One region of the Streptomyces sp. NPDC005496 genome, then DNA from elsewhere that is predicted to be linked to it. Evidence: riboswitches for the same ligand, from Rfam matches in the RefSeq annotation. Region 1 holds a riboswitch; each other region holds the start of a gene.

The links. Region 1 has a riboswitch for cyclic di-AMP ahead of ACFYQQ_RS21775 (transglycosylase family protein). Riboswitches for the same ligand answer to the same signal wherever they lie in the genome.
Positions count from the first base shown of each region.
Region 2: linked by a shared signal. The riboswitch ahead of ACFYQQ_RS34815 (LysM peptidoglycan-binding domain-containing protein) and the one ahead of ACFYQQ_RS21775 (transglycosylase family protein) in region 1 are both predicted to bind cyclic di-AMP.
Region 3: linked by a shared signal. The riboswitch ahead of ACFYQQ_RS04155 (M23 family metallopeptidase) and the one ahead of ACFYQQ_RS21775 (transglycosylase family protein) in region 1 are both predicted to bind cyclic di-AMP.

Region 1 covers NZ_JBIAJQ010000007.1:912-5,183, forward strand. Annotated here, with positions in the region: gene ACFYQQ_RS21765 (septum formation initiator family protein) at 1-153, opposite strand, end outside; gene eno (phosphopyruvate hydratase) at 251-1,537, opposite strand; gene ACFYQQ_RS21775 (transglycosylase family protein) at 1,903-2,592, opposite strand; cyclic di-AMP (ydaO/yuaA leader) riboswitch at 2,597-2,767, opposite strand; gene ACFYQQ_RS21780 (transglycosylase family protein) at 2,985-3,965, opposite strand; gene ACFYQQ_RS21785 (cytochrome P450) at 4,240-4,272, opposite strand, start outside.
Region 2 covers NZ_JBIAJQ010000014.1:128,786-133,057, reverse strand. Annotated here, with positions in the region: gene fahA (fumarylacetoacetase) at 1-362, opposite strand, end outside; gene ACFYQQ_RS34820 (HAD family hydrolase) at 638-1,513, shown strand; gene ACFYQQ_RS34815 (LysM peptidoglycan-binding domain-containing protein) at 1,507-2,241, opposite strand; cyclic di-AMP (ydaO/yuaA leader) riboswitch at 2,249-2,408, opposite strand; gene ACFYQQ_RS34810 (CocE/NonD family hydrolase) at 2,970-4,272, opposite strand, start outside.
Region 3 covers NZ_JBIAJQ010000001.1:914,919-919,190, reverse strand. Annotated here, with positions in the region: gene ACFYQQ_RS04165 (pitrilysin family protein) at 1-157, shown strand, start outside; gene ACFYQQ_RS04160 (M16 family metallopeptidase) at 154-1,542, shown strand; cyclic di-AMP (ydaO/yuaA leader) riboswitch at 1,787-1,949, shown strand; gene ACFYQQ_RS04155 (M23 family metallopeptidase) at 1,962-2,726, shown strand; gene ACFYQQ_RS04150 (GntR family transcriptional regulator) at 2,912-3,607, shown strand; gene ACFYQQ_RS04145 (HPr family phosphocarrier protein) at 3,872-4,153, opposite strand.

The DNA.
Region 1 (4,272 bases):
CAGGACCAGCGCCAGCAGAGCCGCACGGCCCGTCAGACGGGAGCGGTGGGCCTGCCGCCTGGTCTGGGAGCGGTAGACCCTGGCCGCCGTCTGCTCACCGAGCAGCCGCAGCCTGGTCGTGGTGGAGAACCGGTCCCGGTCCTTCACGGCCATGAATCCCGCCTCCCCGGCACAAGCCCGTCACGTGCGTACGTCCCCGCACACGGTACGGGACCGAGTACGGGGACGTACGTACGACGCTTCCTACGGGTCAGCCCTTGAAGCGCGGGAACGCCGAGCGGCCGGCGTAGACCGCGGCGTCGTCGAGGATCTCCTCGATGCGCAGGAGCTGGTTGTACTTGGCGACGCGGTCCGAGCGGGCCGGGGCGCCGGTCTTGATCTGGCCGCAGTTCACGGCGACGGCGAGGTCGGCGATGGTGACGTCCTCGGTCTCGCCGGAGCGGTGGGACATCATGCACTTGAAGCCGTTGCGCTGGGCCAGCTCGACGGCGTCCAGGGTCTCGGTCAGCGAGCCGATCTGGTTGACCTTGACGAGCAGGGCGTTGGCGGAGCCCTCCTCGATGCCGCGGGCCAGGCGCTCCGGGTTGGTGACGAAGAGGTCGTCGCCGACGATCTGGACCTTGTCGCCCAGCTTGTCGGTGATGACCTTCCAGCCGGCCCAGTCGTCCTCGTACAGCGGGTCCTCGATGGAGACCAGCGGGTACGCGGAGACGAGCTCCTCGTAGTACTCGGTCATCTCGGCGGCCGAGCGGGACTTGCCCTCGAACTCGTACCTGCCGTCCTTGTAGAACTCGGACGCGGCGACGTCGAGCGCGAGAGCGATCTGCTCACCGGGGATGTAACCGGCCTGCTTGATGGCCTCGACGATGAGGTCGAGGGCGGCGCGGTTGGACTCCAGGTTCGGGGCGAAGCCGCCCTCGTCGCCGAGGCCGGTGGACAGACCCTTGGTCTTCAGCACCTTCTTGAGGGTGTGGTAGACCTCGGCGCCCCAGCGCAGCGCCTCGGAGAAGGACTCCGCGCCGATCGGCGCGATCATGAACTCCTGGATGTCGACGTTCGAGTCGGCGTGCGAGCCGCCGTTCAGGATGTTCATCATCGGGACGGGCAGCAGGTGCGCGTTCGGGCCGCCGAGGTAGCGGAACAGCGGCAGGTCGCTGGCCTCGGAGGCGGCGTGCGCGACGGCGAGGGAGACGCCGAGGATGGCGTTGGCGCCGAGCGAGCCCTTGTTGTCGGTGGCGTCCAGGTCGAACATCGCCTGGTCGATCAGGCGCTGCTCGGTGGCGTCGTAGCCGACGAGCTCCGGGCCGATCTGCTCGATGACCGCGAGGACGGCCTTCTCGACGCCCTTGCCCTGGTAGCGGTTGGGGTCACCGTCGCGCAGCTCGATGGCCTCGAAGGCTCCGGTGGAGGCGCCGGACGGAACGGCGGCACGACCCGTGCTGCCGTCGTCGAGGCCGACCTCGACCTCGACGGTGGGGTTCCCTCGCGAGTCGAGGATTTCCCGGGCTACGACGACGTCGATGGACGGCACGAGCATCTCCTTCTGGGATGTGACGCGGTTACGCGGAGCCCCTTGGCCCGCTGACTGCACGGAGCCGCGGTCGGCTCCGCGACATGAGCCTAACCGGCTCCGGGCGATCGGCCAGCCGGTCGACCACCCCATGGACAGAACCGAGAGTAAATTGTTTCCGAACGGAACAAAAACCTGTCCCGTACAGGCATCCGCGACGGAGCGGCGCGTCCGGCGCGGGCATGAAAGAGCCCCGCTCCGGTGCGTACGGGGGAACACGCACCGGAGCGGGGAGCCCGTGGGGACGGGGGCGGCCCTCACGGGGTCTCCATGGCGGAGCCCCCGCATGAGGGAGGGCCGTGACCGGGCCGTGCGCCCGGCGTCAGCCGGTGTCAGCTGAGGTGGAGCTGCTGACCGGGGAAGATGAAGTCGGCGTCGTCGACGATGTCCTTGTTCAGCTTGAACAGCTTCTGCCAGCCGCCCTTGACGTGCTTCTCCGCGGCGATGGAGCTCAGGGTGTCGCCCTTGACTACCTTGTACTCGCCGTCACCCTTCTCGACCTTCTTGCCGGTCGGGGTCTCGACGGTCTTCTTGGCGGTCTCCCGCTCCGAGGAACGCGAGGCGCGCTGGTCCTGGGACTGGGGCGCCTGCTGCTGCGGCTGGGCCGTGCTCTGCGAGCCGGTGTCGGCCGCGGCGCCGCCGCCGGTGGAGGCGCCGGACAGGCCGACGCCGCAGGTCGGCCAGGCACCCTTGCCCTGCGCCGCCAGCACCTTCTCGGCGACGGCGATCTGCTGGGACTTGGAGGCCTGGTCGGCGGTGGAGGCGTAGGCCGAGCCGCCGTAGGCGGACCAGGTGGAGGCGGAGAACTGCAGGCCGCCGTAGTAACCGTTGCCGGTGTTGATCGACCAGTTGCCGCCGGACTCGCACTGGGCGACGGCGTCCCACTCGGAGGTGGTGGCGGCGGAGGCGCTGCCGGCCGCCATCAGCGGGGCGGCGATGGCGACACCGGTGACACCGGCGAGCGCGGCGACACGGGTGGCCTTGGACGGGCGACGGTGCTTGGCCTTGTTGTTACGCAGCATGAAGTGATCCCCTCACCGACGCCTGCGAGGTGAGCTGTCGGGTTCGGGCGGGTGAGTGCCCGGTCGTGCGCACATGGCGCACGGCTTCACCCCAAGCCGTTCCCGGGTGTCTCACAACTCCCGGGCCCGGCACTTACCTTGGGTCCCCCGCTCCTGCCTACGGCGCTTGACGCGACGACTGTTCCCGGGCGGCCGCTGGCAGGATTCGGCGTTGCGACCGTCGGGGCCCGCTGTGGCGAGCGATCACGACCGTAGACACGCGACGGCCGGAATTTCAAAGACGATCAGGGCTTCTGAGACCCATCTCTCACTCTCACCAAACCGGACATTGCGGTGTGAACCATGACGTGAACTACCGCTGTTTTGTACCCGATTCGCCGCCTGACGACCGCTTAGTCTCCCGCGACCTCAAGGCTCTGACCGGGGAGGATGAGGTCCGGGTCGGAGCCGACCGTCTTCTCGTTCTCCGTGTACAGCTCGTTCCATCCGCCGTTGACCGCAAGGGAGTCGGCGATGCTCGTGAGACTGTCGCCAAGACGGACGGTGTACGAGCCCTCGGAGGTGTCGTCGGAGGCGCCCGAGTCGCGCGCGGCGTGGCGCCCCGCGGAGTCCTTCTGACGCCCGGCGTCCACTCCGGTGTCCGAGGTGTGCTCGGCGCTGGCGCCGCGGTGCTTGCCGGTGCCGGTGCCCTCGCTCACGGGGGTGCTCGGAGTGGTGGAGGAGCCGCCGGTACGACCCGACTTGTCCGAGTCGTCAGCCCTTGCCTTGCCCTTGTCCGCGGTACCGGAGTCCCGCGACTCGCTCTCCTCCGGCGTCGGGGACGCGTCGGACTTCGCCGCCTTGCCGGACCCCGACGGGGAAGGCTTGGCGCTCGTGCCGCCGGTCGACAGACCGCCCGAACCGGACGAGTTACCCTTCGCGGACGAATCGGACGGGGAGGCGTCGGGGGACGAGGACGCGTCGTCGGCGACCCCCGTGTCGACCTCGACGGAACCCGAGTTCTTGCTGAGGCCGGAGAGCGGGCCGCAGGTGGGCCAGGCCGCCAGGCCCTGTCCGTCGAGCAGTTTCTCGGCGACGGCTATCTGCTGCGAGCGGCTCGCCTCGTCGGGGCTCGGCGCGTAGTCGAGGCCGCCGTACTTGTCCCAGTTCTCCTGGGTCATCTGGAGGCCGCCGTAGAACCCGTTGCCGTTGTCGGCACTCCAGGAGCCGCCGCTCTCGCACTCCGCGACCCGGTCCCACGTGGTGCCGTCGGCTGCGCTCGCGCCGGTGGCGCCGAGCAACGGGATGGCGATTGCCGATCCGGTGACGCCGGCCGCGACGATGATTGCCGGAGCCTGGCGGGGGCGACGGTGACGACCGTTCCCGGAGAGCATGCGGTGGGCCTTTCGGAGACAGCAGTGACAGACGCGACGGAAGATCCATCGCGTTGATGCGTGAACGTATCGGCACTCGAACGCTTGTCACAAGTCGATGCAGCGCAGATCACGTGAAGATCACAGTTTTGACGGTGTGTCATGTTTGACCGGGCACCACGCTCGCGCCGCCGAAGTGCGAACTCCCGCCGCATGTCCCGGTTGTGGCACTTCGCCCCTGTCGGTGCCGGCCGCGAAACGGATCGCGTGCCCTCCGGCCGGGCCGCCGCCACCGCTACCGGGGCGGCGTGAACTCCACCGGCAGCGT
Region 2 (4,272 bases), on a different contig from region 1:
TAGTCCGCGACCTCGAACGGCAGGTGCAGGGTCACCTCGGAGAGCGGGTGCAGCAGGGGCTCGATCGTCTCCCGGTGGGCCGGGACCGTCACCCACGCGGTGAGGGCGCGCCGTACGTCGGACCAGGCCGTGGGGCCCGCCGCCAGCAGGGGGTTCAGGCTCGGCTGCGCGAGCAGGGCCTCGTAGGGGGAGCCGAGGGCCCGCGCCGCGGCGCCCGCGTCGAGCACGCGGTCCCCGAGCCGGACCCCCACCCGCCGCGCGCCGGGAGCCGCCGGGTCGCCGGAACCCGCCGGGGAGAACACGCCGTACGGAAGGTTGTGCGGACCGAAGGGGTCGCCCTCGGGGACATCGAAGGGGGGCATCGGGTGCTGCCTCGCTTTCGTGCTCGCCTGTGATCCATGTGTTCCACGCGTTCCATGTGGTCGCGGCACACGTTACGTGGGAGAGACGACCGGAGACAGGTCCCGTGGCGCTCGGCTCACCGTGCCTGAAGAGTGCGCAATGTCCGTTCAGGCCGTACCGGTGTCCTGTGGTCCCCGTCGATCCCCGTACCGGTGAAGGGCGTTGCTGTCGGGATACCGGACGTCGTCCGGTTCACGCCGGGCCGTTGGGGCGGCGGGTCCGTATTCTTCGGATCATGGCCGCTCCGACTGCATATTCACTCATCGCCACTGACCTGGACGGAACGCTGCTGCGCGGCGACGACACCCTCTCCGGGAGGACGCGGGCCGCGCTGGCGCGGGTGGCCGGGGCGGGCGGCCGGCATCTGGTGGTGACGGGGCGCCCGGCGCCGAGAGTGCGCCCGCTGCTGGAGCAACTCGGCGGCGAGGGGCTCGCGGTGTGCGGTCAGGGCGCGCAGCTGTACGACGCCGGCACCGGCCGTCTGCTGTGGTCGGTGACCCTGGACCGGGAGCTGGCCGAGACCGCGCTCGGCAAGATCGAGGCCGAGGTCGGGGAGGTCTACGCGGCCGTGGACCAGGACGGGGTGGACGGGCTCACCCTCATCGAGCCGGGCTATCTGATGCCGCACCCGACGCTGCCCGCGGTGCGGGTGCGGCGCCGTGACGACCTGTGGACGCGGCCCATCAGCAAGGTGCTGCTCCGCCACCCCTCGCTGTCCGACGACGAGTTGGCGTCGGTGGCGCGAATGACGGTCGATTCGCTGGCGACGGTCACCATGTCGGGTCCGGGCACCGTCGAACTCCAGCCATACGGCGTGACCAAGGCGACGGGCCTCGCGCTCGCCGCCGGTCATCTCGGCCTGTCGCCGTCGGACACGATCGCGTTCGGGGACATGCCGAACGACATCCCGATGTTCGACTGGGCCGCCCACGGCGTCGCCATGGCCAACGCCCACCCCGAACTCAGGGCGGTTGCCGACGAGATCGCCCTCTCGAACGAGGACGACGGCATCGCGGTCGTCCTGGAACGGCTGTTCCCCGGCCCTGGGGACCGGGGAACAGCGGGCCTCGCGGTCCGGGGGGCCGCCGCCGCCCCGGGCCCGGCTCAGTAGGCGCCGAAGACGTTGTCGATCGAGCCGTACTTGTCGGCGGCGTAGTTGCAGGCGGCGGTGATGTTCGCGACCGGGTCGTACGGGTCCATCGACGTGCCGTCCACGTGGTAGGCGGCGAAGGTCGGGTCGATGACCTGGAGGAGGCCCTTGGACGGCGTGCCGGCCACGGCGTTGGAGTCCCAGTTGTTGATCGCCTGGGGGTTGCCCGAGGACTCCCGGATGATGTTGCGGTGGATGCCGTCGTAGCTGCCCGGTATGCCCTTCTGGGCCATGATGTCCAGGGCTTCCTTGATCCAGCCGTCCAGGTCGTTCGTGTACGTCTTCGCGGTCGCGGGCGCGGCGGCGGTCTTGGCCGTCGCGGCGGCCGTCGTCGCCGTCCCCTTCACGGTCTTCGTGCCCACCGTCAGCTTCAGGCCCGGCCGGATCATCGACGGGTTGCTGCCGATGACGGCGCGGTTGGCGTCGTACAGCTTCTTCCAGTCGCCGGTCTTGGCGTGCTCACGGGCGATCTTGGACAGGGTGTCGCCCAAGGCCACCTTGTAGGTGACGAGCTGGACCTGCGGGACGGCGGCCGGCACGGACTGCGCGGCCTGGGCCGGCTGTGCCGCCTGGGCGCCGGTGGCGCCGATCAGGGGGAGTACGAGTGCGGCTCCGCCCGCTCCCGCGGCGATGAACCCGCGGGTGAGGACGGTGTTTCGGGGACGACGGTGCTTGCCTCGAACGGCCATGGCGCGTTTTTTTCCTCTCCGGTGCCTGCGAGGTGAGCTGTCGGGTTCGGGCTGGGAGGTGCCCGGCCGCACATGACGTGCGACTTGACCCCAAGCCGTTCCGGGTGTCGCCGGACCGGCGCTTTCGTGGGTCCCCCGCTCCTGCCGTGCGTGGGTGGGTGGGGTCACCGAGCGGCGGCAGGATTAGGCGGGTCCGCTCGGATCGACGTGAACGTATGCGAGAGCACATGTCCGAAACAAGGCCCGATTTCCCGTGCCAAGGCATTTGATCTACCTCTGAACAGGGTGGAAATAGTCCGATTAGACCGGAACGTGAAACTCAACTTGCCTTTAGCAAAGGGAGACTTGTCGACTCGGGGTGGCCGAAAGATCGATTCGGGCGTGACCCATTTCACGCGACTAAGACATGTCAAAGCGTAAGCAAGGCAGGCAAGTCGGGCATTAACGGGCGACCGGGAGGCGCCGCCGGGTCACACCGGCCCGGGCGCGACGCGCGCCGCGCGCCTCGGGGCGGACGTGGCGCGGACCCCGGGGCGGACGGTGGCGCGTGCCCGGGCGGGCGGCGATGCGGGCCCCGGCACGGATGGTGGCGCGGACCCGGACGGGCGGCGACGCGGACCCGGGGCGGGCGGTGGCGGGTCCCCCGGCGCGGACCGCGGCGCGGGCGCGCGCGCCGGCCCCCGCCGCGTCCCTGACCTGGACGGCGGGGGCCGAACCGCCGGGTGTGGCTAGCCCGCCGTGCGCGGGATGCGCCGCTCCCACGTCCGGTGGAAGACGACCTCGTCCCCGTCGGTGCAGATCACCTCGTTCGAGGTGATGAACTCGCCCGCGTCGCAGCTGACTTCGGAGTGCGTCTCCACGTGGGCGTCCCACCCGGCGTCCGGCCGGTGCAGCCGGATCGACCAGTCCGAACGGGTCCGCGCGGACAGCGGATCCCACTCGCCGGTCGTGTATGTCTCCAGGGCGTCCTCCGTGACCTCCAGGCCGTCCGGGTACACCCGGGTGTCGCCGTGGCGCGGGTCGACCTCCAGGCGCCAGACGCCCGCGGCGACATCGCGCACGACCAGCCGCTCCGGGCGGGGCTCGTCCAGGGTCGCCGGGACGACCGCGCCCAGCGGCTCCGCCTCCTCCGGTTCGCCGAAGGTGATGGAGGGGTCCGACTCCCGTACGCGCACCGGCAGTTCGAGGGAGCTGCCCTCCGGGTGCAGGGTGAAACCGGTGTCCGAATCCGGCTGCGGCCAGATCCAGGGCCAGTACGCCGAGGAGACGGCGAGCCGGATGCGGTGGCCCGGCGGGAAGGCGTAGCCGATGGCGCTCAGCTCGAACGTCACGTCCTCGGTGGCGCCCGGCGGCCACTCCACCACCCGGTCCGTGCCCTCCCGGGCGCCGAGGTTGAGCACGCCCCGGGTGACGAGCGTGGACGCCCCGTCCGGGAACACGTCGCAGACCCGGGCGACGACCTGCCCGCGCGGCACGGGCGACGTCAGCCGCAGCCGGACCCGGGGCCGCCCGAGCACCCAGGTCTCCTCCCGCACCTCGAACTCGAAGCACGCCGACTTCGCGTCCTCGTCCCGCTGGTCCGGCGGGAGGTCCCCGTCGTCCCCGACGGGCAGGAAGCGGCCGGCGTCCAGCCCGGTGTGCAGCGGGGAGCGCACCGGCACGGGCACGCCCCGCAGCGCGTACGTCACCGGCGTCACCGTCGGCGCGGGCCAGGCGTCGTCACCCACCCAGCGGCCGGGCAGCACCGGGTGGACGGTGGCCGGAACGTGCGAGTCGCAGACGTACGCCCGCAGGAGCGGCTCGGACATCACACCGGTGCCCGAGGCGTCACCGGCCCCGGAGCCGGGCCGCAGCCAGTGGTCCCACCAGCGCAGCGTCTCCTGGAGGAAGCCGATCGCGGGGCCCGGCGGCAGCCCCCGGTCCGGGTACTGGTGCGACCAGGGCCCGATCAGCCCCCGTACCCGGTCGGCCGGGAGGTGCTCGACCAGCCGCAGGACCGTGTCCCGGTACGGGTCGTGCCAGCCGCCGACC
Region 3 (4,272 bases), on a different contig from region 1:
GCAGCGGGTGCTCGCCGTCACCCCCCAGGAGGTGCAGGAGGTCGCCAAGGCCCGGCTGCGCCCCGACAACCGCGCGGTGCTCGTCTACGAGCCCGTCGCCGCCGAAGAGGCGCAGGCCGCCGAAGCCACCGACGAGGACGAGGAGTCGGCCAAGTGACCGAGCTCGCGACCATGGAGTTCCACCCGCAGCCCCAGGCCGGCGAAGCCAAGCCGTGGGCGTTCCCGGCGCCCGAGCGCGGCACGCTCGACAACGGCCTGACGCTGTTGCGCTGCCACCGCCCCGGCCAGCAGGTCGTCGCCGTCGAGGTGTTCGTCGACGCGCCCCTGGAGGCCGAGCCCGCGGGCCTCGACGGTGTCGCCACGATCATGGCGCGCGCGTTCTCCGAGGGCACCGACAAGCACTCCGCCGAGGAGTTCGCCGCCGAGCTGGAGCGCTGCGGCGCCACCCTCGACTCGCACGCCGACCACCCGGGCGTCCGCCTGTCCCTCGAAGTCCCGGTCTCCCGGCTGGAGAAGGCGCTCGGGCTGCTCTCCGACGCGCTGCGGGTACCGGCGTTCGCGGACAGCGAGATCGAGCGGCTGGTGCGCAACCGGCTGGACGAGATCCCGCACGAGGCCGCCAACCCGGCCCGCCGTGCCGCCAAGGAGCTCTCCAAGGAGCTGTTCCCGGCCACCTCGCGCATGTCGCGTCCGCGCCAGGGCAGCGAGGCGACGGTCGAGAAGATCGACGCGGCGGCCGTACGCGCCTTCTACGAGAAGCACGTCCGCCCCGCCACCGGCACCGCCGTCATCGTCGGCGACCTCACCGGAATCGACCTGGACGCGCTGCTCGCGGACACCCTCGGTGCGTGGACCGGCTCGTCGGCCGAGCCGCGCCCGGTGCCGCCGGTGACCGCGGACGACCGGGGCCGCGTGATCATCGTCGACCGCCCCGGTGCCGTGCAGACGCAGCTGCTCATCGGCCGCGTCGGAGCCGACCGTCACGACCGCGTGTGGCCCGCCCAGGTGCTCGGCACCTACTGCCTCGGCGGCACGCTCACCTCGCGCCTGGACCGCGTCCTGCGCGAGGAGAAGGGCTACACCTACGGAGTGCGGGCGTTCGGCCAGGTGCTGCGCTCGGCCCCGGACGGCTCGGGTGCCGCGATGCTCGCCATCAGCGGCTCCATCGACACGCCCAACACGGGTCCCGCCCTGGACGACCTCTGGAAGGTCCTGCGCACGCTCGCCGCGGAGGGCCTGACGGACGCGGAGCGCGACGTGGCCGTGCAGAACCTCGTGGGGGTCGCCCCGCTCAAGTTCGAGACGGCGGCGGCGGTCGCGAGCACGCTCGCGGACCAGGTCGAGCAGCACCTCCCGGACGACTACCAGGCGACCCTCTATCAGCAGCTCGCCGCCACGGGCACGGTGGAGGCCACCGCCGCGGTCGTGAACGCCTTCCCGGTGGACCGGCTGGTGACCGTCCTGGTGGGCGACGCCGCGCAGATCGCGGAGCCCGTGAGGGCGCTCGGGATCGGTGAAGTCAGCGTCGTACGAGCCGAGTAGGACCGTGCGGACAAGGACCCCGGTGACCGAGAGGTCGCCGGGGTTCTCGCGTTTACCCATGGTCCATCCGGGGTTTCACGCGCGCTTACCCGACTTCGTCCTCAATATGTCCGTATTGCTAGGTGGTTGCCCTTCTGCCCTGTGGCATGCACTACAAAAACCGCGATCCGTTTGTCGATCGAAAGACGCCCCCCTTAGCGTCAATCCGGCTGTTCGTCAGGCAGTGCGCCGCGTCCGCGGCACCGGACAGTCATCGCCGAGTCCCCGTACGGCGCGAGCCAGGGGAGCCGGGGACCCATCGCAGTCCCTGGGGTGAATCGGGCGTCCTTCCTCGCGGAGGAGGCCCGTAGGAGACCTTCCTGCTCCGAACCCGTCAGCTAACCCGGTAGGCGAGAGGGAAGGAAAGGACCAGCCCCTTCATGGCGTTCACCCGTGCCACCGGGAAGCATCGTCGTCCGAGCCGGATCACGCGGACCACCAAGAGTGCGGCGGGCGTGGCGGCTCTCACCACCACCGGTGTCATCGGAACCCTGGCCGCCCCGGCGTTCGCCGCGGACACCGCCGTCCAGCAGACCGGGCTCACCCAGGCCATCACGATCGGCGACACGGTCGCCGAGCAGATCGACGCGCAGGCCGCCGCCCAGCAGCACGCCGCCGAAGAGGCCGCGGCGCTGAAGAAGGCCGAGGAGGCCGCGCGGCAGCGCGCTCTGGCCGAGGTGAAGGAGGAGCGCGCGGCCAAGGCGCGCGCCGCCCGCGCCGCCGAGCGCAAGCTCCTCAACACCTTCGTCGCGCCGATCGCAGGCTCCTACGTCTCCACCGGCTACAAGACCGGTGGCAGCCTCTGGTCCTCCGGCAGCCACACCGGCGTCGACTTCCACGCCGCGTCGGGCACCGTCGTCCACGCCGTCGGCGCGGGCACCGTCGTCACGACCGGCTGGGGCGGTGCCTACGGCAACCAGGTCGTCATCAAGATGCACGACGGCACGTACACCATGTACGGCCACCTGTCGTCCATCAGCGTCACCGAGGGGCAGACGGTCACCCCGGGACAGCAGATAGCCCTCTCCGGGTCCACCGGCAACACCACCGGACCCCACCTCCACTTCGAGGCCCGTACGACGGCCGAGTACGGCTCGGACCTCGACCCCGTCTCGTATCTGCGCTCGCACGGCGTCAGCCTCTGACACCCGTACGACTTTCGAAGGCCCCGGCTCCGTGAGCCGGGGCCTTCGTCGTTTCGAACGGCCCTCTGTCCAAAAAATAGCCATGGATTCCGGTCCGCCGTCGGAAATTCCGTCCCGCTGCAATAGAGTCACTGAACGGGCGTCAATCGACGGCGTTTCGCGATGATTAAGGCGGAGGTCCGCTCATGCGCATTCCGGCGCACTCGGTATGCACGGCGATCCGTGACGACATCGTCGCGGGTGTCTACGAGCGCGGCGGCCGGCTCACCGAGGAACTGCTCGCCCGCCGCTACGGCGTCTCGCGCGTCCCGGTGCGCGAGGCGCTGCGCACCCTGGAGGCCGAGGGCTTCGTCGTCACCCGGCGGCACGCGGGCGCGTGCGTGGCCGAGCCCACCGAGCAGGAGGCGGCCGACCTCCTGGAGATGCGGATGCTGCTGGAGCCGCTGGGCGCCGCGCGGGCCGCGCAGCGCCGCACCGAGGCCCACCTCAAGGTGCTGCGCGGACTGGTCAGGCTGGGGCAGGAGCGGGCCAGGAGGGGCCACAGCGAGGATCTGCGGTCCCTGGGGGTCTGGTTCCACGAGACGCTCGCGCAGGCGTCCGGAAGCCCCGCGCTCACGTCGACGCTCGCCCAGCTGCGGCACAAGATCGCCTGGATGTACGCGGTGGACGCCCCTGCCAGTCCCGCGGAGTCCTGGGCCGAGCACGGCGGCATCGTGGACGCCGTCGCACGCGGGGACAGTGAGCGGGCGCGCGCCATCACCGCGCTGCACACCGAGCGCGCCGGCTCCGCGCACCGCTTCCGCTCGCCCGGCCGGGGCGACCTCGCGGACCGTGTGAGGACTTCGCAACATCCCGTAAACACGTCGGGCCTGCGGCATTAACAGAAGCGCCGTATACAAAGAGGGATATGTGGCGGGGGAGTATTTCCGCTGCCTTCTTTTCCGTGCGCCGGTAATTCACGGGGGCGCTTTTTCCGCATGCTCCGGACGCCGTGTTCGGGCCGGGAGCGGAAAATGGTCGGGGGCGGTGCACGGAAAAGACCCGGACGGATGCGGGGGCTTCCGTCCGGGCATGGAAAACGGCGAAGCCGCGTCGGCCCGGTCCGGGTTCGACGCGGCTTCGCCGCATGCGGGGTGTCCGCGGGGTCAGACGGTCTCGGGAAGCTCGTCGAGACCCTCGGAGACCAGCTTGGCCAGACGGTCGAGCGCGGCGTCCGCACCCTCGGCGTCGGAGGCCAGGACGATCTCCTCGCCGCCCTGGGCGCCGAGGCCGAGGACCGCGAGCATCGACGCGGCGTTGACGGGGTCGCCGTCCGCCTTGGCGATCGTCACGGGGACGCCGGAGGCCGTGGCCGCCCGGACGAAGATGGAGGCGGGGCGGGCGTGGAGGCCCTCGGCCCAGCCGACGTTGACGCGGCGCTCAGCCATGTGATGCTGCCCTTCGAGTGTTTCAGGGTTGTCTAGACCAGTGTCCCATACGGTGGAGCGTGTCCCGGCGGCCCGCGAACGGGACCCGGGCGGACTCCGCCTCCAGGATGCCCCCCGAA